Regions from separate parts of the Pandoraea sp. SD6-2 genome, predicted to be linked through region 1. Evidence: predicted binding sites of a transcription regulator. Region 1 holds the regulator's gene; each other region holds the start of a gene.
The links. The regulator LexA, encoded in region 1, represses DNA repair genes until DNA is damaged. The targets are predictions, from matches to a motif close to ACTGTATNNNNATACAGT.

Region 1 (9,896 bases):
CTGCGGCGTGATCTGCACCACGTTGCCCGCGACATACGCATCGTCGGTATCTTCGTAATAGCGCGCATACAGCGCGTAGTAGGCACCGTAGCCGATGGCTGCAATGGCAATCACGGCCGTCAGCGTCAGCATCATGCGGCGGCGCTTGCCATTGCCCTGGGCCGGCTGAGCAGGTGCTTGTTGTTGGTTCTCGCTCATCATTTGCTCCGTACTAATCTCTTAATGTGCTTTGACGTTGTCTGTTCTGTCTTGCGCGACGTGTAGCTGTCTGCCGGTCAGTGCGTCTGTGCGGCATCGGCTTGGGCATCTGCCGGGCGTTCCTGACCCACGACGAGGCCCGATGCCTGAGCATCGAAACCACCGCCCAATGCCTTGATCAGGCCAATCTGCTGGTCGCGCCGTGCGCTGTCGATATTCACGCGTGCCTGTTCCTGCGCAAGCAGTGACGACTCGGCTGTGAGTACGGTCAACTGCGGCGTGAGACCGGCCTTGTAACGATCGATGGCCAGGTCGTAGGCGCGTTGTGCGGCGTCCTGCGCCACGCGCTGCGACACCATCTGCTTGTCGGCAGAGCGGATCGACGACATGCGATCGGCGATGTCGCCAAGCGCTCTGTTAAGCGTCGAGTCGTAGTTCGCCACTGCACTTTCATACGCGGCGTACTGGCCCTTCAGGTTCGCGCGCAAACGGCCGCCGTCGAATATCGGCAGCGAAATCACGGGGCCGGCCTGAATGCTCTGGCTGCTCGGATCGATCAGCTTGCCCAGCCCGAAGGTGGAGAAGCCGAACGCGGCGTTGAGGTTCACGTCCGGATAGAAACGTGCCTTCGCGACGTCCACGCCCTTGAGCTGCGCTTCCACCCCCCAGCGTGCCGAGACGATGTCGGGGCGACGGCCGAGCAGTGCGAGCGGCAGGTTGTCGGGTAGAGCGGGCGTAGGCAACTGGGCCAGTTTGGGCGGTGCAATTTCCAGACCGCGATCCGGCCCCTTGCCGAGCAACACGCCGAGTTGATGGCGCGTAAGCAGGATCTGGCCGTCGAGTTGGGCGATTTGCGTCTGAATGTCGGCGGTGTTGCTGTCAGCCTGCTTCTGCTCGACCTGCGTATCGAGACCAGCACGAACGCGATCTGCTGTGAGCTTGCCGAGGTTCTGGCGTTGTTTGCTCACGCGATCGAGAACGTCGTGCAGTGCGTATTGCTGCGCGAGCTGGTTGTACGAGCGCGCGACGGCCGTGGCCAGCGCGAGCCGCACTTCCTGATCTTCGGCTTCTTCGGCCCGCTCGGCCGACGTGGCTTGCGCACGTGCCGAACGGTTCTTGCCCCACAGATCGAGTTCCCACGACAACGAAGCGGTCAGATCGCCCTGCGTGAACCATGCACCGCCGAAGCCTGCCGGGTAGATCGTGTTTTCGGTGAATTTCGAGCGGTTGATGTCGCCCGAGAAGCCGACCGACGGCAGCAACGCTGCGGCGGCCCCTTCGGTCTGCGCTTGCGCTGCCTTCAACCGGGCGGCCGCCATGGCCAGATCGGGGTTGCCCGCGAGGGCTTCGTCGATCAGAGAGACGAGTTGCGGATCGCCAAAGCGCTGCGCCCAGTCGGTACCCGGCCATTGGCCACCCTCGGAGGGTAGGCTGCGCTGAGTTTGATACTGATCGGGCGTGCTGATCTGCTTGTCGCTGTGGATGCCGGCGAAATTCGCACAACCCGCGAAGCCCAGTGTGACAGCCGCGAGACAGAGGGCGGAAATCGCTGAGCGGGCCCGCAGATGCGGGAGGAACGGTGAGGCCGCTTTCATCGCAAAACCTTTACGAGTGAAGTCTTGTACTGACGATAATCGGGAATTGGGCATTGACGAGGGCGTGAAATAGTGGACTCGTCATGTTTTTTGGGAGGCAAATCGGAACGGCTTTCACCGTCACCCCGACTCGCCGTTGGCGATGACTCGCCGCAACAGGCTTTTCAGAAAACCCACTTCCTCCACGGAAAAACCTTGCAACAGATGGTCGGCGGCGCGCACGAAAATGTCGGGCATCCGATCGGCCATTGCGTATCCGGCCTCGGTCGCACTCAGGTTCACCGTGCGGCGATCCATCTTGCTGCGCTCACGCATCAGCAGTCCGTGTGCTTCAAGCCGGTCGAGCAGGCGGGTGACCGCGCTCGCGTCTATACAGTAGTCACGCGCCAGATCGGCCGCCGTCTTACTCTTGCCTGTGGCGACCTTGTAAAGCATGGTCGCCTGCGTGCTCGTCAGGCCGTACTGCGACGTTTCCTTCGTCAACTCGGCCAGAATCAACTGACGCACCCGGGCAACGAGATACCCGAGGGAATCGTCGATGTCATAGGCGTTGCGGGGAGGGTCGCTCTGGGGCGCGCCCGGCTGCGGCGTCGGCGCGGTAGCGGAGGGGGTGACGGGCGGTTCGGCCATTTTCGTGTTGCTGCAATAGTTGACTAGTCACGATTATAGCGTCCGCTTAATAAATTTCAAGGCCATGCAATAGTTGACTAGGCAATTATTTTGCTGGAGGGGTCGATGCTTTGTGTTGGATTGGTGCGTGGCGACAAGAATTAGCGGGAGAAGATGGGGGAGCGTGGGGAAGCGGTTCATGACGACGGCGCCTGAAAGTCGTCCGCCGTTGTTGCATTGCAGAAAGGCCATGACGCGAGACATGCGCAAGTGGTAGAATCGCGGATTCTCCAAAGGCTTTTTTCGAGCACCTCTTTCATGACCCGCGCTCTCCGTAATATCGCCATCATCGCGCACGTCGACCACGGCAAAACCACGCTCGTCGACCAGTTGCTGCGCCAGTCGGGCACTTTCCGCGAAAACCAGCAAGTCGCTGAACGCGTGATGGACTCGAACGACATCGAAAAAGAGCGCGGCATCACGATCCTCGCCAAAAACTGCGCCGTCGAATACGAAGGCACGCACATCAACATCGTCGATACCCCGGGACACGCGGACTTCGGCGGTGAAGTGGAACGCGTGCTTTCGATGGTCGACAGCGTGCTGTTGCTCGTCGACGCCGTTGAAGGCCCGATGCCGCAAACGCGCTTTGTGACCCGCAAGGCACTTGCCCTCGGTCTGAAGCCGATCGTCGTGGTCAACAAGATCGACCGTCCGGGCGCACGTCCGGACTGGGTGATCAACCAGACGTTCGATCTGATGGACAAGCTCGGCGCAACCGACGAGCAGCTCGACTTCCCGATCGTCTACGCGTCGGCGCTGAACGGTTTCGCCAGCCTCGACTCCGATGTGCGCGAAGGCACCATGCGCCCGCTGTTCGAGGCGATTCTCGAGCACGTGCCGGTCCGCGAAGCGGATGTCGACGGTCCGCTGCAACTGCAGATCAGCTCGCTCGACTACTCGACGTTCGTTGGCCGTATCGGTGTCGGCCGTATCACGCGTGGCCGCATCAAGCCGGGCCAGCAAGTGGTGATGCGCTTCGGCCCGGAGGGCGAAGTGCTCAAGCGCAAGATCAATCAGGTGCTGACGTTCCGGGGCCTGGAGCGCGTGATGTCGCCGGAAGGTGCGGAAGCGGGCGACATCGTGCTGATCAACGGCATTGAAGACGTGGGTATCGGCGCAACGATTTGCGACGTCGACACGCCGGAAGCCCTGCCGTTGCTGACGGTGGACGAGCCGACGCTGACCATGAACTTCTGCGTCAACACGTCGCCGCTGGCCGGCCGTGAAGGCAAGTTCGTGACGAGCCGTCAGATCCGCGATCGTCTGCACAAGGAACTGAATCACAACGTGGCGCTGCGCGTGAAAGACACGGCGGAAGACTCCGTCTTCGAAGTGTCGGGCCGTGGCGAGCTGCACCTGACGATTCTCATCGAGAACATGCGTCGCGAAGGCTATGAACTGGCCGTGTCGCGTCCGCGCGTGGTGCTCAAGGAAATCGACGGCGTGAAGCACGAGCCGTACGAAATGCTGACCATCGACCTGGAAGACGAGCACCAGGGCGCGGTCATGGAAGAAATCGGCCGCCGCAAGGGCGAAATGCTGGACATGGTGTCGGATGGTCGTGGCCGTACGCGCCTCGAGTACCGCATTCCGGCTCGCGGCCTGATCGGTTTCCAGGGCGAGTTCCTGTCGATGACCCGTGGTACGGGCCTGATGAGCCACATTTTCGACGCTTACGCACCGCTTAAGGATGGTACGTTGGGTGAGCGCCGCAACGGCGTGCTGATCTCGCAAGACGACGGTGCCGCCGTGGCCTACGCGCTGTGGAAGCTGCAAGATCGCGGCCGTATGTTCGTGTCGCCGGGCGACGCGCTGTACGAAGGCATGATCATCGGTATCCATAGCCGTGACAACGACCTCGTGGTCAACCCGATCAAGGGCAAGCAACTCACGAACGTGCGGGCGTCGGGTACCGACGAAGCCGTGCGTCTGGTGCCGCCGATCGCGATGAGCCTCGAATACGCTGTCGAGTTCATCGATGACGACGAACTGGTCGAAGTCACGCCGCAGACGATTCGACTGCGCAAGCGCTACCTCGTGGAACACGAGCGTAAGCGCGCATCGCGTGAGCAGAAGTAACGCCGGCGATGGCGTCACAGCGTAGCGGATGAACGTCTGCTGCGCCTCGATGCCAGTCTGTTGGAAAGAAAGCCGGTGCTTCGCACCGGCTTTTTTCGTTGTGGTTTTCGACATGCGGCGCGCGGTGCCTGCATGCTGTCGAAAGCCCCCGAGAGGTCGCGTCGCGCGCGCGACCGTTCCGTTGATATTGCTGAAGCACTCGCCAGACATGACCGAATTTGTTCGAACCGAAATCCGCGGCCGCATCGGCTTCATTACCCTGACCCGCCCAAAGGCGCTCAACGCGCTCTCGCACGACATGATTCGCGCGATGGCGTCGGCACTCGGCGCATGGCGTGACGATTCCAGGGTGCTGGGCGTTGTTTTGCAAGGCGAAGGCGAGAAGGGCTTATGTGCGGGCGGCGACATTCGATATTTCCACGAGGCCGTGAGCGCAGGGCGCACCGACATCATGGATTTCTTCACGGACGAGTACACGCTGAATTACACGATCGCCACGTACCCGAAGCCCTATATTGCACTGATGGACGGCGTGGTGATGGGCGGCGGCATGGGGATTTCGCAGGGCGCAGCGTTGCGAATCGTCACTGAGGCAACGCGCATGGCGATGCCGGAGACAGCCATCGGTCTGTTCCCGGACGTTGGCGGCGGGAGCTTCCTTGCTAACCTCGCGGGGCATCTCGGCGAGTACCTTGGCGCGACCGGTATTGTGTTTGGTGCGGTCGACGCCTGTGAAATCGGTCTGGCCGACGCGGTTGTTCCGCGGGCCTCATTGCCGGCGCTGTGCGAATTGCTGGCAAACGGCGAGTGGCAAGATGGCGACGCCGTACTCAACGCGGCACGCATGTTCGCCCGTGAAGCGCTGCCGCCGGCCGGTCTGGCGCCAGGTAAGCTCGCGCCGCTGCGCGATGTGATCGACAGTCACTTCAGGCTGCCGGACATGCCGGCCATTCTGAGGGCGCTCAAGCGCGAAGCGCGCTGTGAATATTCGGGCTGGGCAGAGGAGACGGAACACCTTCTGCGCAGCAAGCGCTCGCCGTTGATGGTTTGCGTCACGTTGGAGCAGGTGCGTCGTGCGCGCAAGCTGTCGCTGGCTGATGAACTTCGTGAGGAATGGCTGATGATGCGCAGCGTCTTCAATCTCGACGGCCGTACCGGCGCGGAGAGTGTCGAAGGCATTCGCGCATTGGTTGTCGACAAGGACCACGCGCCGCGTTGGCAGCATGCCGACATTGAGTCGGTGAAACCGGCAGACGTCGCGCGCTTCTTCGACGGGGATCGCCTCGGCGCCGACAATCCGCTACGCCAACTCGGCAAGTCAGGGCCCGTCGAGCGACGCAGTTGCGGGTGAGTCTGGGCGCTTATACCGCAGCGAGGCAGAACTGCTCGCCGACCGCCTGATCGAGTTTGCGGCAGATGTCGGCGATGCTGCCCACCATCACGATGTGCGATACGTCGCGATATACACGGACTTCGTGATCCGCTGGTGTCACTTGCGCATCGCGATGTTGAAGTTCGCGCACGTTGCGCGATGCCTTGATGGCCTTTCCGGACGGACATGCGCGGCGCGTTGCCGACGCCACGGCGGCCGCGAGTGTGCGGGGCAGGACGGTGCTGCGTGCGCGTGCGGGCACCGTGTAGGAGCGGGCAATGGCGGGGGCGGAAGCGAACGGGCCAGACAGGGCCGAGAGTCCGTACACGGCTGACAGCCGAGCTTGCGAAGTGGCTCGCACGCGCGATTGACCGAAAGACGTACGCAGCAAACCAAAGAGTCGAGCCATGATGCGATCCTTTTTCCAATGTGGGTCTGAGGGACGCGTCCTGCCGCGTATTTCGCAAATTGCGGGCGCAGCAGGGCACGGGCGCCGGACCCAGCCCGGCGCAATCGGAAATGCAAATCTTCAGGGAGTGGGGCGCTGCGCTACAACGCGCAGTCCCCGGAGTCGCGCTTAGAGATCGTTGTTGCGGATCAGGCCGACCGCAATGCCCTCGAGCGCAAAGTCGCCGCTACCTTCATTGACGTTGATGTTTTCGAAATCCGGGTTCTCGGCGATCAGCTCGACGCCGCCCGGCACGCGGTGAAAGCGTTTGACGGTTACGTCGTCGCCAAGGCGTGCCACGACGATCTGGCCCTCGCGCGCATCGGCAGCCTTCTGTACGGCCAGCAGATCGCCATCGAGAATGCCTGCATCGCGCATCGACATCCCGCGCACCTTCAGCAAGTAGTCGGGCTGGCGCGCGAACATGTTCGGGTCGCACTGGAAGTTGCGCTCAATGTGTTCCTGCGCAAGGATCGGGCTGCCCGCAGCCACGCGTCCGACGAGGGGCAGCGACAACTGCATCAGGCCCATGTGCGGCAACGTGAACTGGTGTACACCACCCGCTTCGTCCAGACGCTTGAGGCGGATGCCACGCGATTGGCCCGCAGCCAATTCGATCACTCCTTTGCGCGCTAGCGCCCGCAGGTGCTCCTCCGCGGCATTGGCGGAAGAGAAGCCGAGTTCGGCGGCGATTTCAGCGCGTGTCGGCGGAAAACCGGTGCGCTCGATCGCTTGTCGGACCAGTTCGTAGACCTGCTGTTGACGGGCGGTAAGTTTGATCATGGCATCACTGTATGGAAGCACAGGTGGCTGTATTTTTGTACAGTGTTTGTAAAAACGCAAGGGAAAACTTCATGTAGTGCGTGAAGTTTCCGCCACATCTCCCCGACTTCGCGCCGCACGTCGCCAGTGCCATGGGCCGCTGGGCATCGGAAGCGCCGCGCAGTAGATTGACGTGCGCCGCTGCAACGGGGCCGCCAGACGCTATCGGTCATCACCGCCTGTCACTTATGCGAACCCCTGAGGAGACAAGGGAGCGAGCGCGCTGAAGGCCGCTGCGGCTGAGCCGATATACGGTTGGGTAACCAAAGTCTTCCTTCAGCATCATTTCGCCAATCCTTATTCCGGCATAAACAAACGAAAAAATATTATTTTTAATTATTTAGCGCCCCTCATAGACTGGCCTCCTACACACGAGAAGCAAACAAGGAGTGCAAGTCATGAGCAAAGCAGCACGGGGATGGAAAGCTAAGAAGCTGGTGGTGGCACTGGGCGGCCTGGCACTGGCCGCCGGCATGACGATTCAGGCGCAGGCCGCGAGCCTTTCGTTGCTCAATGTCTCGTATGACCCGACGCGTGAGCTGTACGCCGACTACAACAAGGCTTTCGAAGCCCATTACAAGCAGACCACCGGCGACACGGTGACGGTGAAGGCCTCGCACGGCGGCTCGGGCAAGCAGGCCCGTACCGTGCTCGATGGCGCGCCTGCCGACGTCGTCACGCTCGGCATCTCTGCCGACATCGACGAACTGGCTCAGGCCGGCCTCGTGAACAAGGATTGGCAAAAGCGTCTGCCTGACAACGCTACGCCGTACACCTCGACGATCGTGTTGCTGGTGCGCAAGGGCAATCCGAAGGGGATCAAGGACTGGGGCGATCTCGTCAAGCCGGGCATCAGCGTCGTGACGCCGAACCCGAAGACGTCGGCGGGCGCTCGCTGGAACTACCTTGCCGCATGGCTCTACGCGCTCAAGCAACCGGGCGGCAATGAGCAAAAGGCGCAGGATTTCGTCAAAGCGCTCTACAAGAACGTGGGCGTGCTCGACTCGGGCGCTCGTGGTGCCACCACGACCTTCGTGGAGCGTGGTATCGGCGACGTGCTGATCGCGTGGGAAAACGAAGCGCTGCTCTCGGTGAAGGATCTCGGTCCGGACAAGTTCGACATCGTGGTGCCGTCGTCGTCGATTCTGACGGAGCCGCCGGTGGCCGTGGTCGACAAGAACGTCGACAAGCATGGCACCCGCAAGGCTGCCGAAGCCTATCTGCAATGGCTGTATTCGCCGCAAGGTCAGGAAATCGCCGCGAAGCACTTCTATCGTCCGCGCTCGCCGGAGATCGCGAAGAAATACGCGTCGCAATATCCGAAGCTCAAGCTCTACACTGTCGACGCCGATCTGGGCGGCTGGACGAAGACGCAGGCCAAGCACTTTGCGGACGGCGGCATCTTCGACCAGATCTATACCAAGAAGTAACGCTACGACGAAAGGGACCCTCGCATGAGTACCGCACTGTTTCCCCTCTGGCGCAAGCCGAGTGCCTTGCCGGGCTTTGGCCTGACGATGGGCTACACCGTCGCATACCTGAGCCTTGTGGTGCTGGTGCCGTTGCTGATGGTCTTCATCAAGGCAAGCTCGCTCGACTGGACGAGCTTCGTCACCGCTGTGAGTTCGCCGCGCGTGCTGGCGTCGTACCGCCTCACGTTCGGCATCTCGCTGGCGGCCGCCATCCTCAATGCCGTATTCGGTTTCATTCTGGCGTGGGTGCTGGTGCGTTACACCTTCCCAGGCCGGCGATTCGTCGATGCGCTGATCGACCTGCCATTCGCCTTGCCCACGTCCGTGGCGGGCATCGTGCTGGCGGCGATCTACGCGCCGAACGGCTGGATCGGACGCTGGTTCGAACCGCTCGGCATCAAGATCGCCTTTACGCCGCTGGGCATTTTCGTGGCGCTGACGTTCATCGGACTGCCGTTTGTGGTGCGCACGCTCCAGCCGGTGCTCGAAGAGTTCGAGCGTGAGCAGGAAGAGGCGGCGGCGTGCTTGGGCGCCACACGCTGGCAGACGCTGCGTCACGTGATTCTTCCGGCCGTGCTGCCTGCGCTGCTGACTGGCTTCGCGCTGGCCTTCGCGCGCGCCGTGGGCGAGTACGGCTCGGTCATCTTCATCGCCGGCAACATCCCGATGGTCTCGGAGATCACGTCGCTGCTGATCGTGACCAAGCTCGAACAGTTCGACTATGCGGGCGCTGCGGCACTGGCCGTGGTGATGCTGGTGATCTCGTTCGTGTTGCTGCTGCTTATCAATATCCTGCAATGGTGGCTGCAACGCCGTCATTCGGGCCGGCGCGCCAGCGGCGTGTGATTCAGGAAAACGAGAGAGAACGTTTCGACCATGTCAGATTCACTCGCACTGTCACGCACCTTGCCGCATGCGGCCAAGGCGCGTAACGCCGATCCGACCGACGAGCCCGCGCTGGTCAAGGCCGTGCTGATTGGCGTCGCGCTGCTGTTCTTCGCCTTGTTTCTGGTGTTGCCGCTCGCGTCGGTATTCGTTACCGCCCTGGGCAAGGGATTCGCTGCTTACTGGGACGGCCTGACGAACGACGACGCGCTCTCGGCCATTCGCCTCACGGTGCTGATCGCCGTCATCGCCGTGCCGCTCAATCTGGTGTTCGGTGTGGCGGCGTCGTGGGCGATTGCGCGCTTCGACTTCAAGGGCAAGAGCGTGCTGACCACGCTCATCGATTTGCCGTT
Region 2 (9,896 bases), on a different contig from region 1:
CGTCGGCGAGCGGCAGGCCGTAGGCGGTGACCGGCTCGAGCACAGCGACGCCGAGTCCGGCGCGAACCGCCGTCATTGCATTGATCGACGCGTTGGTCTCGATGAGCCCGACGGGGGCGACACCCGCTTGCACGAACGCCTGATCGAGACGGCGGCGCAACCGGTACGGGTTCTGCATGGTGATGATGCGGCGCCCCGCACATGCGGCGAGCGGCAGGCGGTCGTGACTGGCCAGCGGGTCGTCGCTGCGCACGGCGGCGACACAGGCGGCCTCGCCGATCCAGTGCACGACAATGCCGCGATGTTCAAGCGGCAGACTGGTGACGCCGATATCTGCCGCCCCCGTGAGTACGGCATGCACGACCTGCTCGGGCGATGTGCTGCGCATTTGAATCTGGACACTGTCACGAGCGAGTCCCGGCAGAGCGAGGGCGGCGGGCACGAGGCCGGCGGCAAGTGCCGACGTGGCGGCAATATGCAATGGACGGGTCTGGCCGCGCGCGATTTCGTCGGCACGGGCGCGGATCTGCTGCAAGCCGGCGAGCACATGCTCGACGTCCTCGAAGAGCAGAAAGCCTTGCTCGGTCGGCGTGACACGTGGACCGCTGCGAGCAAACAAGGCGTAGCCGATTTCGGCCTCCAGCTCCTGAATCATCCGCGTAATGGCAGGCTGCGAGCGCCCGAGCAGACGCCCGGCAGCAGTGATGCTGCCGGTCGACATGACCGCTGCGAAGGCTTCGAGTTGGCGTAATTCCATCTGGCTCTGTGTGGGGACGGGGTGCCGGCGCGTACCCCACGCGCCGGCACCCCGTCATCGACGACGCCGAAGTCGCCAATGTCGCAATGCCTTTTGTATTCGGATTGCGTATTCTTTGACCTTTAGCATGCGTCTTGCAAATACTTAATATTTATATGCTCATTCCGTGGTGTGGAAAGGAGGGTTTTGCCTAGGTGGACGCCGGGGAGAAATAAATTGAGGGCACCGCGAGTGCATCGCGTTGCATGAAAGAGGGGCGAAGCCGAAGCCTTCGAGCGGGACAGCGCTGGCTGTTGCTGGCGGGGGCGTGGCGCGGGGTACTGCATCGAGGAGGGGCGATGCAGGTGGGGGGGGGAATCGCGCTCACGCGAGCGCCTCCGCAGGCTTAATGCGCGTCGAACGGCAGACGAAATTGCGCCGGGTCTTCGGGACGCGGTTGGCGGCGGCGCAACAATGCGGCGCTGCGTTTCTTGGGGGCGCTTTCCGGCGGGGCGACCGGGCTCAGGCGAAACGCCGGACGGCTCAGTGGCAGAACGACCAGCGGCGCATGCTGGCGGCGTGCGGGTATCGGCACCGGCGCTTCGTCCGGCGACTGCGCTGTGGCGGTGTCGAGCGCGGCCGGATCGGTGCCTTGCCGGGAGGCGGCGAGACGCCGGCCCAGCAGACGATAGATGTCGGGATCGAAGCCCGTCACGGCGGGCATGCTGTCAACCAGAGCGTCCAATGCCTCACGCGACGCCACGCTGCCGAGATACTGCCAACGATCGATGACGTGGTATTCGACTTCGGTGGCGCGATTCCCTGCGCCATGCTCTTCAATGGCGATGGGGCCGTCGTAGGGCCAGGTGTCGAGTTGCAGCGTCGTGAGGGCTTCGCGAACCCGCTCGGTATGCACGGCGAGCGGCACGTCGCCGACGCACACGCCGTCACATCGTTTGACCTGATACCCGAAACATGGGCGCCCGGCCGCCATGTTCTCCAGCCCGAGTTGCGCGCAGCACAGACGATGTTCGTCGGCCAGCGCCCGCAGCGCACTCTGCGCGCTGACACGCGAGGAGAAGGTGCCATACAACGACTCGGCACTGGCGAAGTCGACTGCCTTTGCGCTCACGAGCTGCGGCGTATCGCTGGGCGCTGTGAGTTGCCAACTGTAGAGGTTCGACGCACGACGCAACAGACGGTTATGCACCGGCTGCAGTTGCTTAACCAATTGCGACTCAAGCAGCAATGCGCCAAGTTCCCCCAACGTTTGGCGTGCCTCCACGCGCCGGATTTCCTGCGAGATGCGCAGGTCCTTCGCGACTTGGTGATCGCTGGAAAAATGCGACCGCACGCGTGAGCGGATATCGACACTCTTGCCGACGTAAAGCAGTGTGTCGCCTTCGCCGTAGAAGAGATAAACGCCGGGACTGTCTGGCAGTGCGTCGATCGCTTCGTCCGGCAACTGCGGCGGTTGGCTCGATCGTTTGGTCACACGCTGCACCGCTTGTCCGATCAGATCGGGCGCGTAAATCGTGTGGAGTTTCTGCCAGAACTGCCAGAGCAGATCGGCGTCGGCGAGCGCGCGGTGGCGGCCCAGCGGAGAGAGGCCGAAGCGGGCAATCAGTGCATCGAGCCCGTGACGGGCCGCCGAGGGGAAGAGCAGACGCGACAGACGCACCGTGCAAAGCACGTCAGCCTGAAAGCCGATGCCGGCACGCCGGAACTCGTTCTTGAGAAAACCGTAGTCGAAGCGCGCATTGTGGGCGACGAACAGTTTGCCGTGCAGACGTTCCGCCAGCCCTTGGGCCAGCGTTTCGAACGACGGCTGGCCGCGCACCATCTCGTTGGTGATCCCCGTCAACTGCTGGATGAATGGCGGAATCGGTTCGGCCGGGTCGAGCAGCGTGCTCCACTGTTCAACGCCGTGCGGGCCGACTTCGACCACGCCGATCTCCGTGATGCGGTCTTCGAGCGCGTTGCCGCCGGTCGTCTCCAGATCGACGAAGACCATCGGCGCAGGCAGGGAGCGGGCGAGTACATCCGGGTCCGTGACCTCGGGGATGGCTTGCGCGTTGGCGTCCTCGACGGCGAATTCAGGCACTTCGTGAACCTCGTTGATCTTTGAATTTCCGGTGGCTGTCAGGCCGCACACGCCGGACCGTTCGAACCATGGGGCCGTGCTGCGATGGGCCGTGCCGATGGCTGCGCCGCGAACGATGCGGCATCGTCCAGGCCGTCATCGGCGAACGCGGCGGCGATGGCACGGAACACGGCGGGGGCCGGCGCATCCGGCCAGTGCAGATCGACGGGCGCATCGAGCGGCGGCAGTGCGCCGTCGCGGCGCAAGGCCTCGTCGCCGGGCAGGCGCAGCAGTCGCGCCAGAACCCACGGCTCATGGCGCGCGTGCAGCCCGATATCGGCCTCCGCTTCATCGGCAATGGCCACGAGCGTGCGCCAGTCCAGCGCCAGTGCCGGTGCGGTTTCGCTCAATTTGCCAGGGGCGTTCGACCTGCCCGAGCGTTCCGCCGCGAGAGCGGCGGGCGGCGACACTTCCGTGATGCTCTGGCCCTGTTGCGCATAACGCGCGGCGATTTCGCGCACGATACCGGCAAGGTCCCGCTCGGCGGCGCTCAGTGCCAGTTGATCCCAGTCGATGGTTTCCATATGACATTCCTCGATTGAGGAACATAATACTGTATAAAATCACAGTGCGCGAGTGAGGTAACCCTGTCCGATTACCGGGGTCGCCGTCATCGTCGCATGTAATACTCTGCGCCATTCCATTCCTATTGCGCAGGAGCCTGCCCTCGATGTTGACCCTGTACACCTTCGGCCCGGCATTCGGGCTGCCGGACGCCAGCCCGTTCGTGGTCAAAGCGGAAATGCTGCTCAAGCTCGCCGGGCTGCCGTATCAGACGAATCGCGGCGGCTTTCGGCGGGCACCTAAGGGAAAGCTGCCCTATATCGATGACAACGGCGAGATCGTGGCGGACTCGACGCTGATCCGGCTGCACATCGAACGCAAGTACGGGTTCGATTTCGACGCGGGTCTCACGCCTGAGCAACGAGGTGCCGCGTGGATGTTCGAGAAGGCGCTGGAGGATCACTTCTATTGGCACGTGGTGCAGGCGCGCTGGTGCGACGACGAGAACTTCGCCAAAGGTCCCGCGTCGTTCTTCAAGGCGATTCCCTGGCCGGTGCGTCCCCTCGCGCAGGCGTTCATCCGTCGCAAGGTCAGAAACACGTTGCACGGGCAGGGGACGGGGCGTTATACGCAGCAGGAGCAAGCCCAACTGCTCAAGCGCGGCACGCAGGCCGCGGCCCAATTGCTGGGCGACAAACCGTACTTTTTCGGGCCGGCGCCATGCGGTGCCGATGCAACGGCCTTCGGATTCATCGCAAGCGCCATGTCGCCGGACTTCCGGATGACATTGCGCGACGAGATCGAGAACCATCCGAATCTGAGCGCGTACGTGGCGCGCATGCGCCATGAGTTCTTCGGCGATGCAGGCGACGGCTCGCGCGCTTGAGCGGCGGCGGATGCGATGCGGCGATGCGGTGAGGCAGGCCGCGCCGACTCAGCCCGCCTCGGGCGCCGTCTCGTCGCTGGAGAGAACGTCGGAGAGCACGAGGTTGCGTCCGGAGATCTTCGCGGCATACAGGGCGCGGTCGGCCCGCATGCACAGCGCTTCGAGGCTTTCATGTGCGTGCCACGTCGCCACGCCGCCACTCAACGTGTAATGACACACGCCGAACGGGCCGGCCACCAGATGACGGCTCGCCTGTGTGCGCAGCCGCTCGGCAATGCGGATGGCGCCAGGCGTGTCCGTGCCCGGCAGCAACACCGCGAATTCCTCTCCGCCCAATCGCCCGAAGATGTCGCCCTCGCGCAGGACGTCACGCACGAGCTTCACGAATTCGCGCAGCACCGTGTCGCCGCCGGCGTGGCCGTGCGTGTCGTTGATCTGCTTGAAGTGATCGAGATCGATGACCACGATCGACAGCGGCAGACTGCGCGCCAGGGCGCGTGCCATTTCCTGACGCGCCAGCAGGTCGAAATGCTTGCGTGAGAGCGCGCCGGTCAGATAGTCGCGGTTGGCGGCCTCTTCGGCGGTCGCGAGCATGGCATCGTGAATCATCATGACCGCGCCCATCGTCATGGCGGGCATGACGATTGAGCCGATCGTGAGCATCGCGGCGTTGAATGCCGTCGGTGCGAACAGTTCCGGACCGGGGGCCGGCGTCAGGCCGAAGACCGCGCCGCGCACGGCATGTCCGATGGCGAACACCGTTGCAAGGCCCGCCGTCAGCCAATAGTTATAGGGATGGCGGCGCGGCGGGATGTGCCGTGCAATGAGCTGGGCGATGGCCAGCAGCATCGTCGTGTGATAGGCGGAGACGAAGATCACGCGCATTTGCGGATTGTCCGTGCCGTAGAACCAGAACAGGATCGCGGTGGCGAGAACACCCAGTGACGCGCCCAGCACGCGCCAATGCGTCGGCTGACCGAGAAAACGGGCACACCCGGCGTAGTAAGACAGCAGACCGCCGGCGAGGGCGATATTAGCAACGGGAATCGACAGGAAGTCGGGCACGACGCCGCGCAGGGCGAACAGCGGCAGGGCGATAAGTACCGCCACGTTGGCGAGGCACCATTCACGTATGCCTGCCACGCGCGAACGTAGAAGGGAACCCACGATCAGCAACATCATGAAGCTGAGCAGGGAGGTGATCGCGAGCAAAGACGTCGTCAACATGGCGATGACCAACGGGGGGGAACGAGCATGTGTTGTGCATTGTAATGTACGCGGCTGCGCGCGTTACACGCCAGTAGAATGAGCGGGTTAGTCTTTTTCGTTTCAAGGAGTTTGCGTCAATGTTGACGACCCAGTCTTTCGCGCCGCATCGTGCCCGCCGTTTCCGTCTGTTGCACATCCTGGCGTTGACCGCGAGTGTGGCCGGCAGCCTGAGTGCCCTGCCGGTGCAGGCGCAGCAGGAGCCAATGGAGCGCCGCAGGGCACAGCCGCCGCTTTTCTCGGTTCCTGCAAGCGGTGCGACCGCACCGGCGGCCGATATCAACCGCGACGTGCGCCCGGCGCTTGAAGCCGCCAACCTCTGGCTTGGACTCACGGATCTTAATCGTGGGCTGCAAAGCTGGGAGCAGGCCGCGCCGGCGTTCCAACGCGCCATCTCGGCCGAGGACTGGGCGCAAAGTCTGAGCACAGCGCGTTCGCCGCTGGGGAAGGTGAAGTCGCGCAAGACGAAGGACGCCGTATTTACGCGCACCATTCCGGGGCAGCCGGAAGGCGAGTATGTGGTGATTCAGTACGACACGGTCTTTGAGCGCAAGGCCGACGCCCATGAAATGGTGACGATGGTCTTGGGCATCGATAGCCGCTGGCGGGTAGCCGGCTATCTGGTGCGCTGAGGCGGCGAGTGCCCGCAGGCGCTTCTTCAGCGCGGCAGGGCGGGCTCGACGATGTCCATCGTCGTCTCGACATGGGCTCGCGCGATCTGCGCTGCCCGTTCGTCGTCATGGGCTCGCAGGGCGGCGAGCAATTCACGGTGCTGGGCGTTGGTGGCGCTCAGTTGTTCGTCGGAGAACATGACGGGGATGCGCAACGCCCAGTAATAGAACTGCGTCCGATCGTGAAACTGCGCCAGCACGATGTTATCGGCTGCCTTCACGATCAGATCGTGAAATTCCGTGTTCAGGCGATTGAGGGCCAGACGCGGTAAATGACCACCCGGCTCCATCTGATCGATGAGCGCGGCCAGGGCGTCGCAGGCTTCGGGCGTGATTTTGCGCGCGGCGAGTCGCGCCGTTTCGGCCTCGATGGCCGCACGACTCTCGAAGATCGCGTGCACTTGCAGGTGGTCGACCCCCTGAACTTCCCAGCCACGATTGCGGGCGATGAAGCCCTCGCCTTGCAAGATGAGCAAGGCCTCACGCACGGGGGTACGTCCAACGCCAAGCCGCTGAATCAGATCGTCTTCGATGAGGCGCTGCCCCGGCCTGAGTTCCGAGGTAAGAATCATGCTGCGGATCCGGGTCCGCACTTCTCCAGTAATCAGGTTGCTGGGCGCTTTCATCTGATGCATGTCTTCCATTGAGCGGCGCGCGCGCCGTGTACTTCGGCGAGATGCCGCAGCCGTGCCTGGCATCTCGGGCACGGGCCGCATTCAGCGGGCACCCCCACGCCGCAGCGGATTTTACCGAGTTTCTTTCCGCGCCTTCAAAACCATTCTGGGAGCGTCAATGTTGTGGCACTCATGCGTGGGATGCATCAATGACATCAGATTTCGCGCAATTCTTTCGGCTTCCGAAGCGAGTGCTTGCTTATACGTACGTTTGAAGTGCGTGAAAAAAGTACCATAACGCCCACCGCAGCGGCGTTCGCGCTTACTCACATGTCATGCGGGCACTCGAGGCCTTAGCGTTGCGGGTACCGAAACATGCGTCGTGGAAAGCTTGGGAGAGTTAATGAAGATATGAAGCAGTGGACCTTAATAACCACTTCAATGAAATGGTTATTGGCCGGCGTCGAGTTTCTTTTCGACACACCAGATGTCGCGTTCGCCGGTGAGCCTGAGTCGCCAGCGCTTGGCCGGTAGCTGCGCACCCGCGACCGTTCGGTACGGCGCAACATCTAGTATCAGCGAGCCGTCGGCGAAAGACTGATATTGCCCGACGCTGCCCGCCCCATCGCTGAATTCCAGAACCACATCATCTGTCGAGGCCATCGGCCCGTCGTGTGCCGTCAATCGTGCGCCGGGATGGAGATGGGTGTGATGCACGTGAAATCGCATTCGCCCCCCCTTCACGTCCAATTATTTCTAAATAAGAAATTATTGATTATAAATATTCGTGTTTATTGTCAAATTGCGCATCAATAGACTGTAACTGTCGACGATGAGTTAAGCATCGCCCCCCTTCAATAAGACAGGAGAAAGACCATGAAGCGCACTCTTATTACCTCTGCCCTGATTTCAGCCATGCTGGCCGTGTCGGCCGGTTCGGCCTTTGCCAGCGATGCTTTCGATGGCCCGTCGGAATTCTCGTGGGTGCCCCAAACCAGCGCGCTCACCCGCGCCCAGGTGCGTGAGGACTTGATCCAGGCGCAGAAGGCAGGTCTCGTGGTTCAACACGATACCGTCTATCCGAAGGCGACGCCCAGCGCACAACCGGCAGCGCCGGCAGCATCGGTGGTGGCTGGCTCGGTCGGCGGCCTGCAACGTGCCGGCACGACCTACTTCGGTAACTAAGTCTCACACGGCACGCGCGGCAGCCCCGGATATTCAGGGTGCCGCAGCGCCCCGGGCGGGCTTTTTGCGTGGCGTTCGCGTATGCGGGCCGCGTGGCACAATCCCATTCTGCTTTGTGCCACTTCGCGTGCTACGGCGCGCCTCTCTTTCATGACGTCATCGCTTAGCCAACGCATGCACCGCGTGTCGCATCGAGCCGCTGCGACGCTGCACGCAGGTGCTCTGGCCCGTCTCACCTGCCTCGTGTTTCTGAGCGCTGCCCTGATGGTCGCGCCTGTGCGCGCCGCCGACACAGTATCGGAAACCGCCCAGAGCAACGCCGGTCCGGCCTATGGCCCCGAGTTGCAGGGCTTCGACTATCCATATCCGGTCAATCGATTCGACTTCACCTCGCAGCGTTTGCCGCTGCATATGGCGTATCTCGACGTGAAACCTGCGCAGGCCAACGGGCGAACCGTTGTGCTGTTGCACGGCAAGAACTTTTGCGCCGCCACGTGGCAAGAGACCATCGATACCCTGGCCGGGGCGGGCTATCGTGTGATCGCCCCGGATCAGATCGGATTCTGCAAGTCGAGCAAACCGGCGCAATATCAGTACAGCTTCCAGCAACTCGCGAACAATACGCATGCGCTACTGGCTTCGCTCGGTATCAAGACGGCGACCATCGTGGGACACTCGACGGGCGGGATGCTGGCCGCGCGCTATGCGCTGATGTATCCCGGCGAGACGCAACAACTCGTGCTCGTCAATCCGATCGGTCTTGAAGACTGGAAGGCGTTGGGCGTGCCGTCGAAGACCGTGGACGAGTGGTACGACCGTGAGCTGCGCACGACTGCGGCGGGCATTCGCCGTTATGAGCAGGCGACGTACTACGCCGGTCAATGGAGCGATCGTTACGAGCCGTGGGTGCAGATGCTGGCCGGGATGTATCGAGGCCAGGGCAAACGCATCGTTGCGTGGAACTCGGCGCTGCTCTACGACATGATCTACATGCAGCCGGTGGTGTACGAGTTGGGACAGATTCGCGTGCCGACGCTGCTGCTCATCGGTGACAAAGACACCACGGCCATCGGCAAGGACTTTTCGCCACCGGAAGTGCAGGCGCGTCTCGGGCACTACCCCGTGCTCGCCAGGGCGACACAGGCGGCAATTCCCGGCGCTACGCTCGTGGCGTTCCCCGAACTGGGCCACGCGCCGCAGATGCAGGACCCCACGACGTTCCACAAAGCGTTGCTAAGCGGTCTGACGGCGCTGCATTAATAGATCGCAGGCCGTTCCGGCGACGCGTCAGAGGTGCTTGTAATAGAACGTTGTGGCACAGAACGCGCCGTCGGGCATGAGTGCGAATTTCGGCACGTCGCCCGCGCGTTGCCAGCCGCTACGCTGGTAAAGCCGTTCGGCGTCGCCGCCCGTCACGGTGTCGAGCACCAGCACGTCACGGCCTTCATCGCGTGCGACATCGTCGATGGCTGCCATCAACTGCTGTGCCACCCCCTGACGCCGTGCGGCGCGATGGACGAGCATCTTTGCGACATCTGCGCGATGCGGCTGGTTCTCGGGCAGGTCGAGAATCAGTTGCACCGTGCCGACGATCTCGCCATCGCCCGCCGCGCCGGGGGGGCAACGGCGAGCAACGAGTAACGCGCGTTCGCCACGCGCCACGCCGTCGGCCACCTTGCGCCAGAACGCTGCGGCGCGCTCGCGCGTGAGCGGCAGCATGAAGCTCACCGACGCGCCGCCTTCCACGCAATCGATCAGCACGTCGGCGAGTGCGTCGATGGCCGCAAGCGCTTGCGTGCCGTCAAGTCGTTGCAGGGCAATGGACGACGAAGCAGACATCACGATGTTCTCCTTGCCGCGACAAACGGCAGCGTCACGAGTCCGACGAGAT
Region 3 (9,896 bases), on a different contig from region 1:
TCGACACGCGCGAGAAGCTGATGACCTACGCCAAGGCCGGTCTGCTCACCGCATCGAGCGACGACGCCCTGCCGCAGCTCGAAGGCAAAAAGGAGTAAGTCAGCCGGCTAACGCATCGCCCCACGGGGCGCTGCGTCTGTGTTGTCTGTCACAACAGGCGGCGCGCCCCGAAAGGAGCGCGCCGCCTTTGTTTTTTGGCCTGTCACGGTTCACGCGCTAAGATAGCGTCAAATAAGCTAACTCCCAATTCCTCCCGCATTCGGGGCGCGCGCTTTCCCCGTGATCGGCGGGGTGGACGCATGCGATGGAGACCTAACGTTGGTACGTCTGATACTGCTGTTGCTTGGCGTTGATTACCTGCGCCGCCGGGCGCGCGCACTGATCTGGATCGGTGCGATCTTCTTCGCCTTCGGGCTGGCGCTCATCTTCGACGCACTCGACGGTGTGGTGCACTTCCCGCTCAAGGTGTTCGCCTGGCTGCTCCTGCTCGAAGGGTTGGCAACGCTCGCCATCGTTACCATTGGCGTAGGTGGCCAGCGCATCGTGCGCGGGCTCAAAGGAGGCGCGTTCACGGTGGCCGCGTTGCTCGTGCTGTTCTTCGACCAACGATCCGGCAACTTCTGGCTGTCGATGCTGTTCGGCACCCTGTTCCTCGCCGACGGCCTGCTGCAATGCGTGGCCGCGTATGTCGTGCGCTATCCGCGCTGGGCGTGGGCCATGGCGGGTGGGTTGCTTGAGATCGCCGTCGCGATCTTCTTCTACCAACCGTATCCGACGCATTACAAAGGCACGCTGCCGTATGCGATCGGGCTGGGACTCGCGTTCACCGGCTGGAACGTGTTGGTGCTCGCGATGCGAGCGCGACGCATGCGCCGCGACTTCCGCGTCGAGCAGATTCTCGGCAGCCCGGAGGACAAGCGGCACTTGTGGGAAGAGCGTCCGCGTGCACCGCGCTGGGAAGGCCCACCGGCCGATTCCGAGCCGGCGTTGACCGTCCATGTCTGGACACCCTCGGGCTCGGCCAAGGCGCCGGCACGCCGCCACCCGGTAATCGATCGCTACATCGCCGCCGTCGACAAGAACGGCGTGATCTCGACGGGTCACGCGGCGCTGGAAAGCCATGAGGGTATATACGTGAGTCTTTACCCGGCCAAGGAAATCGACCGCTCGCCGGACCAGTTCGGGCAATTGCTGCGCGCCACGCGCGAAAACGATGTGCCGGGCGTGTTCCAGCCGGACTACGCGACGGAATCGAAGGCTTGGTGTCCGTCGACGGTCAAAGTCCGCATTCGCAACTACAGCCCCCGGCAACTGAGCGCCTTTTGGCAGACGTACCAACAGAACGCCACGTATAACCTCACGCACCGCAACTGCTCGAGCAGCGTCGCCAAGGCACTCGAAGCCGCCATCGAAGGCCGGGTCGGGCGACTGCAGGACGGTGCGGACGCCGGCTGGTGGACATTCGTACGCTTGTGGCTCACGCCAGAACTATGGGTCGCGGCCCAACTGCGCAAGCGAGCCAAGACCATGGCCTGGACGCCGGGTCTGGTGCTCGATTACGCCCGCGCGGTGAGCATGCTCGTCGATCCGCGTCCGTTCGGCTGGATCACGATGTCGTCGCTCGCGCTGCGTCGCATGCGCCGGTCGCGTCGCGCGTGGCGTGAGGCCGCAGAGCAAGCCGCCGTCGCGCAAACGCAGGGCAATCAGGCGTCGCACGGCTGACGACGGGTTGAGGCCAGGTTGAGACGGGATCCGTCGAGACATTCGGCAGGGGACGGTGTAACGTCACCTGTACTGGCCAGGGCAATGGCTGCCGACATGCGGACAACGCATATTCGCCGCCCGTGAGAGCTTCAGAAGCACAACCCAAGACGAGGACAGCTCAACATGTTCAACCGCCTTTGGCGCTTCGCGAGCGCCGCCCTGTTCGCCAGTCTGGTCATCGGCCGCGCCGCCCACGCGATCACGCCCGACGCCGCTCCCGCCACCATTCCTCACGGTGCCATCGTCGACCGGCAGCCACTCGAAGCGGACCATGGCTTACCCGAAGCCGGCGAACAATTCCGCATTCGTTACAGTTCCATCGACGGCGTTGGCGGCATCGAGGCCCGCGAGGACACGGGCGCAGTCTTCCTGCCCAAGGGGCCGGCACCGCGCGGCGGCTGGCCCGTGGTGGTGTGGGCGCATGGCACCGTGGGTATCGCCAGCGCGTGTGCGCCGTCGCTCAACGTGCGCAGCCAACGCGACATTCAGTACCTTGGCACCTGGCTCTCGCTCGGCTTCGCGATTGTGGCGCCCGACTACGCGGGCCTCGGCTCGCAAGGGCTGCATCACTACCTGAATGCGCGCGCGGAAGCCTATAGCGTGCTCGACAGTCTGCTCGCCGCACGCAGCGTGTTCCCGTTGCAGAATCGCGTGGTCATCGTCGGGCAGTCGCAGGGGGCGCATGCGGCGTTCTCGGCGGCAGGCTATCAACCGTTGTACGCGCCGGACGTCAAAGTGATCGCGACGGTGCTCACGGGCACGCCGTACTTCAATGCCCAGACGTCCGCCGCCATGCTGTTCGCGGGTCAACCCGATCCGGGCGCGCCGGACCCGAAGATTCCCTACGCGATGTACCTGTTCCTGTCGGCGGCCGACCGTGATCCGACGTTGCAGGCAGCGCGGTACTTCTCACCGCAGGCGCTACCTGTGCTCGACGAGGCCCGCACGCTTTGCATTGACGAGTTGACCAGTCATTCCACCGCCGCAGGCCTGAACGCCGGCAACAGCCTTCAGCCGATGATCCAGACGCTGCTGAACCACCAAACGCCGTCGCTGCGCTACCCGACACTTCACATCAAGCACCCGGTGTTCATCGGTATTGGCAGCAAAGACATCGACGTGCCGGTCATCATGCAGCAAGCATTTGCGCACGACGTCGCCAAAGCGGGCACCACGACGCGCGTGTACCTATACGATGGACTCGACCACGACGCGACGCTCAATCCGTCCCTGCGCGATTCGGTGCCGTTCATCCTCGAGCAAATGTCGACGAAAAGACGTGCGCACGCACAATAACTAGAGGAAGAAATCGAAATTCAAGAAACCGGACAGACCGGGACATACGTTGCAATGGAAATAAATCATTGATTTCATGAGATTTATTTGTCGTTGCAAGTACGCAACATGTGGGGACTTACGTAAAAATACATATGGTGCGTTGCAGCACGTCGTCCTATACTGAACTCGTCTCCTCCATGTCTCCTCCTGATATGGATTTAGCCCGCAGCTTGCGGGCTTTCTTTTTTTCTACGTCCGGAAACTGGCTGCCGTCCGGCCGCTTGTCACGCGGGACGATCAGTCGATGGCCGCTGCGCAAGCGTCCGTCGGCGCGGCCAGCACGCCCCCGACGCCCGGAATGATCTTCAGCCCCGCTGACGTCACCCGGCATGGCGCGGCCATCAATCCACACCCCGACACCGAAGTCACAAACGGAAGAATCGCGAACAAGGCCCACCAACGGCGCAGGTTGCGCGGTGCGGGCTTCGACGCCGATGTCGCGTCATTCGTCTCGGCGATGCGGGGATCGTGCTCGTCGGCCGCTACGGGGTACGCGCGGGAAGCGGCAATGGCCTGATGGCGCATCGGGAGGAGTGAGGTCACGGGAGCGAGATCCTGAAAATGGCGAGGTGAGGTGAATCGTGCAGTTCGGGCGGCGCCGATACCGAGCGCGCAGGCGCGCAAACACGATGGCTCACGCGGCGGGGGTGGTGTGGCCGATGTACGTGAAGCGCGGCACCGGCCCGCTCTGGGTCATCACCGGCTCGTTCCAAATGCGCAGCAGGCGGGTGCTCATGGGCAACCCTTCACGTGGATAGAGTCGCGTATAGACGACTACCGGTTCATTGGTCTCGTCGGCGCGGGCGATGCCCAGCGCGAGGTAGCAATTGCCTTTGTAGTGACGGTAGACACCTGGGCGGAACGCCTCGATTTCCGGTGTCGATTCCGCCGACGGCGCTGGCATATTCGAATACATCGTTCTCCTCTCCTGCTTACGACAACCGGAACCAATCCGGGACAAGAAACGCTCGCGAAACGCCCACGTCAGCGGGTCACCGCGATACCCACCGATTTCGCCAGTGGCGCAGGCGAGATGGCCGACACACCACGGAACGGCTCATCCAGATTGATGATCAGGGCAACCACCATCCCGATGGCACCCATATGGATCGCAATGATGAAATTTCCTTTCCACGAGCCGGGATACCGCCCATTCATCGCCATTCCCGCCAGCATGAAGAGCGAAATGACCCACCAGAACACGCCGGGTACTGTCTTCGTCGAGTTCTCGAAGCGTCCCTGCCGCGACTCCTCCAGCCGGTCGAGCAGCGTGCGGATCGAACTGGCGCTGTCTTCGTGCTTCGCGATCACTCGGCGCGTGACACCGACGAACGCCGTCAGCGCTTGCTCCGTCACCGGCGACAGGTCGGGATCGGCCGCGCCCAACGTCGCCCATTCGTCGGTGACCGCAGACTTCACGTAACTGCGCAGCAGCACGCGCGCGGCCTGCGCATCGGCATCTCCTACCGCCTTGAGTTCCCGATCCAGACGCCTCACCACTGACGCCTCGTGCAACGCCTGATCGTCGGCGCGGCCAAGGTTGCCACGCACGTCGGTCAACACATGAGCAAGCACGAAGACGATGAACGCCAGCAGGCTGCCATGGACCACGTCGGCCACCGTGCCGCGCACTTCGGACGGGTCGGCCAGCCGATCGAACAACCAGATACGCGCAAGCCAGGCGACGACGACGGCAACCACCGCCGTGCCGAGCGCCATACAGACAAGCAACACTCCCGTCGGCAGCAACGTCAATTGGTCAACCAGCCATTGCATTTGCATCCCCTCGCATGCGTCTTTTGAAGTTTCTATGGAAACGGCATGGCGGCGATGCGCAACGCCCCGCCGCCGATGCGGCGACTATACCTGATGCGCAAAAGAGGGCAACTTCGGAAAATTTCCGTATCTGACAACGAAAAACGTGGCGAGCGTTTTCGCGGCTCAGAGGGCCTTGGCCGGCAAACACGGTCGTGAAGCCGCTACCCCATTCCTCGCCGGGATACATCGCGACCTCGGCGTAACCGCATCTGGCGTAGAACGATGTCAGGACCACGCACTGCGGAGCTTCCTTGCGACATCGATGTGGACGGTCACGTCGCCCACCGGCCCACGCGGCACATCGCCTTCGCGCGGCTTCGGCAACATTTCGTACAGCGGCAGCATCTTGTCGGAGACGAAGCGGCTGCGCGTGCCATACACGTGACGATCTCCCAGACCGGTTTGCTGATGCACGTAAAACCGCTGCGGCACCACCAGTTGCAGCGATGCTTTCGCCCGCGTCATCGCCACATACAACAGCCGCCGCTCTTCCTCGATGTCCGCGTCGTCACCCGTACTCATGTCGGACGGAATGCATCCGTCGATCACGTTGAGCACATAGACCGAGTGCCACTCCTGCCCCTTCGCACTGTGGATGGTCGACAGAATCAGGTAGTCCTCATCGAGCAACGGCACGCCGGACTGCGCGCTCGTCGCGTCCGGGGGGTCGAGCGTCAATTCGGTCAGGAATGTCTCGCGAGAGCCGTACGTGCCCGCAATGCGGGCGAGCTGTTCGAGATCGGCCTGACGCACGGCGGCATCGTCGAAGCGTTGCGTGAGCATCGGCGCATACCAGCGCAACGCGAGATCGACATCGGCGGGCCAGGCAACACGTGTGTCGTGCAACGCCATGAAGACTTCCACGAACGCCTGCCAATCGGCGGCTGCCGCCGACGGCGGTTTGAAGTCCGCGAGCACCTGAGCGGGTGTGGCCGATTGCGCCATGGCGTCGAGCAGACGTGTCGCGCTCACCGGACCGATGCCCGGGATGAGTTGCGCCACCCGAAACCCCGACAGGCGGCTGGCCGGGTTGTGCGCCCAGCGCAGGATCGACAGCATGTCCTTCACATGCGCCGCCTCAAGAAACTTCAGCCCCCCGAACTTCACGAATGGGATGTTGCGGCGTGTCAGCTCCAACTCCAGCGCGGCGCTATGGCTGCCGGTACGAAACAACACCGCCTGCTGCTTCAATGGCGTGCCGGTCTCGCGCTGCGCCAGCACCTGATCGGCGACCCAGCGCGCCTGCCCCGATTCGTCGCTCACGTTGACGAGCTGCGGCAAATGCGTCGAGTGGCGATCGGTCCACAGCGCCTTCGCATAGCGCTCGCTCGACTCGGCGATCACGGCATTGGATGCATCCAGAATCGGTTGTGTCGACCGATAGTTACGCTCGAGCGTGACCACATGCGCGGGCTCGGCGAACTGTGCCGGGAAATCGAGGATATTGCGGATCGTGGCCGCGCGAAAAGCATAGATGGACTGCGCATCGTCCCCGACAACGGTCAGGCCGCGCCCATCGGGCTTCATCGCGAGCAGAATCTGCGCCTGCAAGCGGTTGGTATCCTGATACTCGTCGACGAGGACATGATCGAAGCGCTCGCCCAACTCGCGTGCGAGTTCCGGTGCACCCATCGTTTCAGCCCAGTACAGCAGCAAGTCGTCGTAGTCGAGAACGTGCTGTGCCTGCTTCGCGTCGACATAGGCGCCAAAGAGCGTTTTGAGCTGCGCCTCCCATTGCGCGCACCACGGGAAATGCTTCGCGAGTACCTCCGCGAGCGGTGCCTGACTGTTCACCACCCGCGAATAGATCGACAGGCAGGTGCCCTTGAGCGGAAAGCGCGACTGCGTGTTGGAAAAACCGAGTTCGTGACGCGCGATGCCAAGCAGATCCTCGGCATCGCTGCGGTCGTGAATAGTGAACGCTTCCGACAGACCGATGCGCGAAGCAAAGTCACGCAGCAGGCGCGCGCCGATGGCGTGAAACGTTCCGGCCCACGGCAGCGACGGCGGTTGCGACGACGCCAGCCCCAACACCTTCTGAAGCACGGCCCCCACACGCCGCTCCATTTCGCCCGCCGCGCGGCGCGAAAACGTGAGCAGCAAGATGCGATTGGGATCCGCCCCGCGCACGATCAGGTTGGCCACGCGATGGGCAAGGGTGCTGGTTTTGCCCGAACCCGCCCCGGCAATGACGAGCAACGGGCCGCCGGGCTCGCCACCGTCACCCACACCGTGGTCGACGGCCTCGCGCTGGCGTTCGTTGAGTTCGGCCCACGGATTGCGGGCGGCGGCAGTCGGCTGTTCTGACATGCGAGATCTGGGAAAACCACGGGAATGCGGACGATTGCCCGGGGTTACGCTCAAAGAGTACTGTATATTTGTACATTATAACGGCGTCGCCAATGCCCATCGAGTCCCTTTCGAATTCGAGACAATTCGAGACAATTCGCGGCTGCCTCCCCGCCAGCGCCCTATTGAAGCCCCACCGACCTGCCTCATGACGATTCGCACCGGCACCTCGTCATGGACCGATCCGACACTCATTGCTTGCGGACGGTTCTACCCGCCGGGCGTTGCTACGCCCGAGGCACGGTTGCGTCACTACGCGTCGAAGTTCGATCTGGTGGAAGTCGACAGCAGCTATTACCGTTTGCCCGATGCCGCCGTGGCATGGCGATGGACGCAACGTACGCCGCCCTCGTTTCGCTTCCACATCAAGGCGTTTCGCGCGTTCACCGGCCATACGACACCCCTCGCGGCCTTGCCCCCCGACATCGCCGACGCACTTGGCGCGAGCGGTGGGGCGAGACCAGGGCTTGCAGGCGACGTCACGCCGCACGACATCCCCACCGAACTGCGCGACGAACTCTGGCGACGCTATCTCGAAGCCGTCGAGCCGCTGCGTCAGAGCGGACAACTGACGGCGATTCACTTCCAGTTCTCGCCGCGCGTGCGCAACGACAAGGCAGGCCGGGCGCTCGTCTTCGAGACGGCACGGCGGCTGGAGGGCGAGCGGCACGCCATCGAATTCCGGCACCGCAGCTGGTTCGACACGCCATCGCGCGAAGCCGCCACGCTGGCCATGTTGCGCGAGACGGGCGCGGCGCACACCATCGTCGACAGTCCGGGGGGATTCGACAATACGGTGCCCGCCGTATGGGCGACGACGCGCGACGATCTGTGTGTCGTGCGTTTGCATGGCCGGAATGCGGACGCGTGGAACCGGCAGGGCGTTGTCGCCTCGTCCGGGCGATTCGTCTACGAATACAGCGCGAGCGAATTGATCGACATTTCGGCTCGCGTCCAACGCATTGCGGCGCTGGCCGACGACACACATGTCCTCTTCAACACGAATCACGAGGATCAGGGCATGAAAAACGCGGCGGCATTTCAGCGAACGCTGAGGGATCTGGCGCGCGGCACCGTTTAGCGGCGGCGCGTGTCCTGCGCGTCTTCCGCAGCACGGCGACCGGCCCCGAGCGACTTGCGCCATGCCGGCAGGTCGGCAAGCCGCATGCCTTCCGGCACGGCGCCATGCTTGCCGTGCCCGACGCGCTGTGCACGATAGATCCCCGTATGCCCGGAACACAGATACGCCAGCACGCACGCGATCGCAGCATAGCCTCCGATCTGCGGGCCGAAGATCTCGATGGCCATCAACGTCGACGCAATGGGCGTGTTGGCAGCCCCGGCGAATACCGCGACAAAGCCGATGCCCGCGAGCACGGCTGCGGGCAACGTTAACACATGCGAGAGTGCGTTGCCCAGCGTCGCGCCGATGTAGAACAACGGCGTCACCTCCCCGCCCTTGAACCCCGAGCCCAGTGTGACCACCGTGAAGAGCGCCTTGCCGAGGAAGTCGTACCAGGGCAGCGTGGTATGAAACGCGTCGACGATGGTCGGAATACCGAGACCGAGGTACTGCGGCGTGCCCAACGCCGTGGCAGCGGCCGCAACCAGCACGCCCCCGGCTACGGGCCGCAGCGGGGCATAGGCGATGCGCCGTTTCATGAAGGCAGACGTCGCGTGCGTCGCCTGCGCGAAGGCCATGCCGGTCAGGCCGCAAAGCACCCCGGCGACGGCGGCACTGAACGCGCCCGAGAGCGACATCGACGCGGTAAATAAGCCAGGTGCGATCATGTACGCGGTGTGATGCACTCCCCAGGCACGCGTGACGGCGTCGCCAACCAGCGCCGCAACGAGACACGGCAACAGGGCGTCATAACGCAAGCGCCCGATGGCGAGCACTTCCAGACCGAAGACAGCCCCCGCGAGCGGCGTGCCGAACACCGATGCGAACCCTGCCGCGATACCCGACATCAGCAGCACACGACGCTGTTCGCCGGACAGCCGGAAGACGTGGGTGAGTTGATCGGCCAGGGCGCCGCCCATCTGCACGGCGGTGCCTTCCCGCCCGGCGGACCCGCCAAACAGATGCGTGACGACGGTGCTAACGAGCACGAGCGGCGCCATGCGTAACGGCACGACGCGTTGCGGATCGTGAATCTCGTCGATCAGCAGATTGTTGCCGGCTTCCACACTGGCACCGAGGCGCAGGTAGATCCAGCCGACCGCGAAGCCGGCCACCGGGAGTAGCCACAGCAGCCACGGGTGAATCAGCCGGGTATCGGTCGCGAGATCGAGCGCAACGAGAAATAGCGCCGAGGCGCTGCCGGCCATCACACCGACGAGCGCGGCGAGCGCACTGACATGGGCGGCACGCGGCAGTACACCGAACAGGTCACGCAACGGGGAATCGTGAAACATCTTCATGGACTCAAACATCGGGACGAGCGACGTCGTCGACAAATTGCCTGAACACTGCCGGAAGGGAATCGGGATTCGAACGGAACGAGAGAAATGCTCGTACGCATAGCCCGCAACCTCCCGGCACGCCAGGATCTTGCAGGCATCATCAGCCCCGGGGAGGGGCGGTTTGCGAAACGAACGCCGGAGGTATGCCATCTCCGTGAAGC

Region 2: a site for LexA is predicted at 3,432-3,449, ahead of C266_RS07575 (DUF2471 family protein). Genes of this name have one in related genera too.
Region 3: a site for LexA is predicted at 7,290-7,307, ahead of C266_RS19710 (ATP-dependent helicase). Genes of this name have one in related genera too.

The regions. Positions count from the first base shown of each region.
Region 1 covers NZ_KB944423.1:135,950-145,845, reverse strand. The annotation lists gene C266_RS00675 (HlyD family efflux transporter periplasmic adaptor subunit) at 1-198, opposite strand, end outside; gene C266_RS00670 (efflux transporter outer membrane subunit) at 276-1,793, opposite strand; gene C266_RS00665 (MarR family winged helix-turn-helix transcriptional regulator) at 1,914-2,423, opposite strand; gene typA (translational GTPase TypA) at 2,721-4,544, shown strand; gene C266_RS00655 (enoyl-CoA hydratase/isomerase family protein) at 4,753-5,895, shown strand; gene C266_RS00650 (hypothetical protein) at 5,906-6,325, opposite strand; gene lexA (transcriptional repressor LexA) at 6,494-7,147, opposite strand; gene C266_RS00640 (sulfate ABC transporter substrate-binding protein) at 7,585-8,616, shown strand; gene cysT (sulfate ABC transporter permease subunit CysT) at 8,641-9,504, shown strand; gene cysW (sulfate ABC transporter permease subunit CysW) at 9,535-9,896, shown strand, end outside.
Region 2 covers NZ_KB944431.1:10,939-20,834, forward strand. The annotation lists gene C266_RS07565 (LysR family transcriptional regulator) at 1-757, opposite strand, end outside; gene C266_RS07570 (exonuclease domain-containing protein) at 1,143-2,840, opposite strand; gene C266_RS07575 (DUF2471 family protein) at 2,879-3,403, opposite strand; gene C266_RS07580 (glutathione S-transferase family protein) at 3,550-4,269, shown strand; gene C266_RS07585 (GGDEF domain-containing protein) at 4,318-5,496, opposite strand; gene C266_RS07590 (DUF4019 domain-containing protein) at 5,616-6,167, shown strand; gene C266_RS07595 (GntR family transcriptional regulator) at 6,194-6,922, opposite strand; gene C266_RS07600 (hypothetical protein) at 7,271-7,483, opposite strand; gene C266_RS07605 (DUF4148 domain-containing protein) at 7,697-8,005, shown strand; gene C266_RS07610 (alpha/beta fold hydrolase) at 8,270-9,265, shown strand; gene C266_RS07615 (GNAT family N-acetyltransferase) at 9,293-9,844, opposite strand; gene C266_RS07620 (helix-turn-helix domain-containing protein) at 9,844-9,896, opposite strand, start outside.
Region 3 covers NZ_KB944454.1:721,637-731,532, forward strand. The annotation lists gene argG (argininosuccinate synthase) at 1-98, shown strand, start outside; gene C266_RS19685 (HdeD family acid-resistance protein) at 319-1,722, shown strand; gene C266_RS19690 (lipase family protein) at 1,888-3,060, shown strand; gene C266_RS28460 (DUF6726 family protein) at 3,340-3,510, opposite strand; gene C266_RS19700 (DUF1653 domain-containing protein) at 3,737-4,018, opposite strand; gene C266_RS19705 (DUF4239 domain-containing protein) at 4,087-4,878, opposite strand; gene C266_RS19710 (ATP-dependent helicase) at 5,146-7,230, opposite strand; gene C266_RS19715 (DUF72 domain-containing protein) at 7,418-8,350, shown strand; gene C266_RS19720 (voltage-gated chloride channel family protein) at 8,347-9,687, opposite strand; fluoride riboswitch at 9,820-9,896, opposite strand, start outside.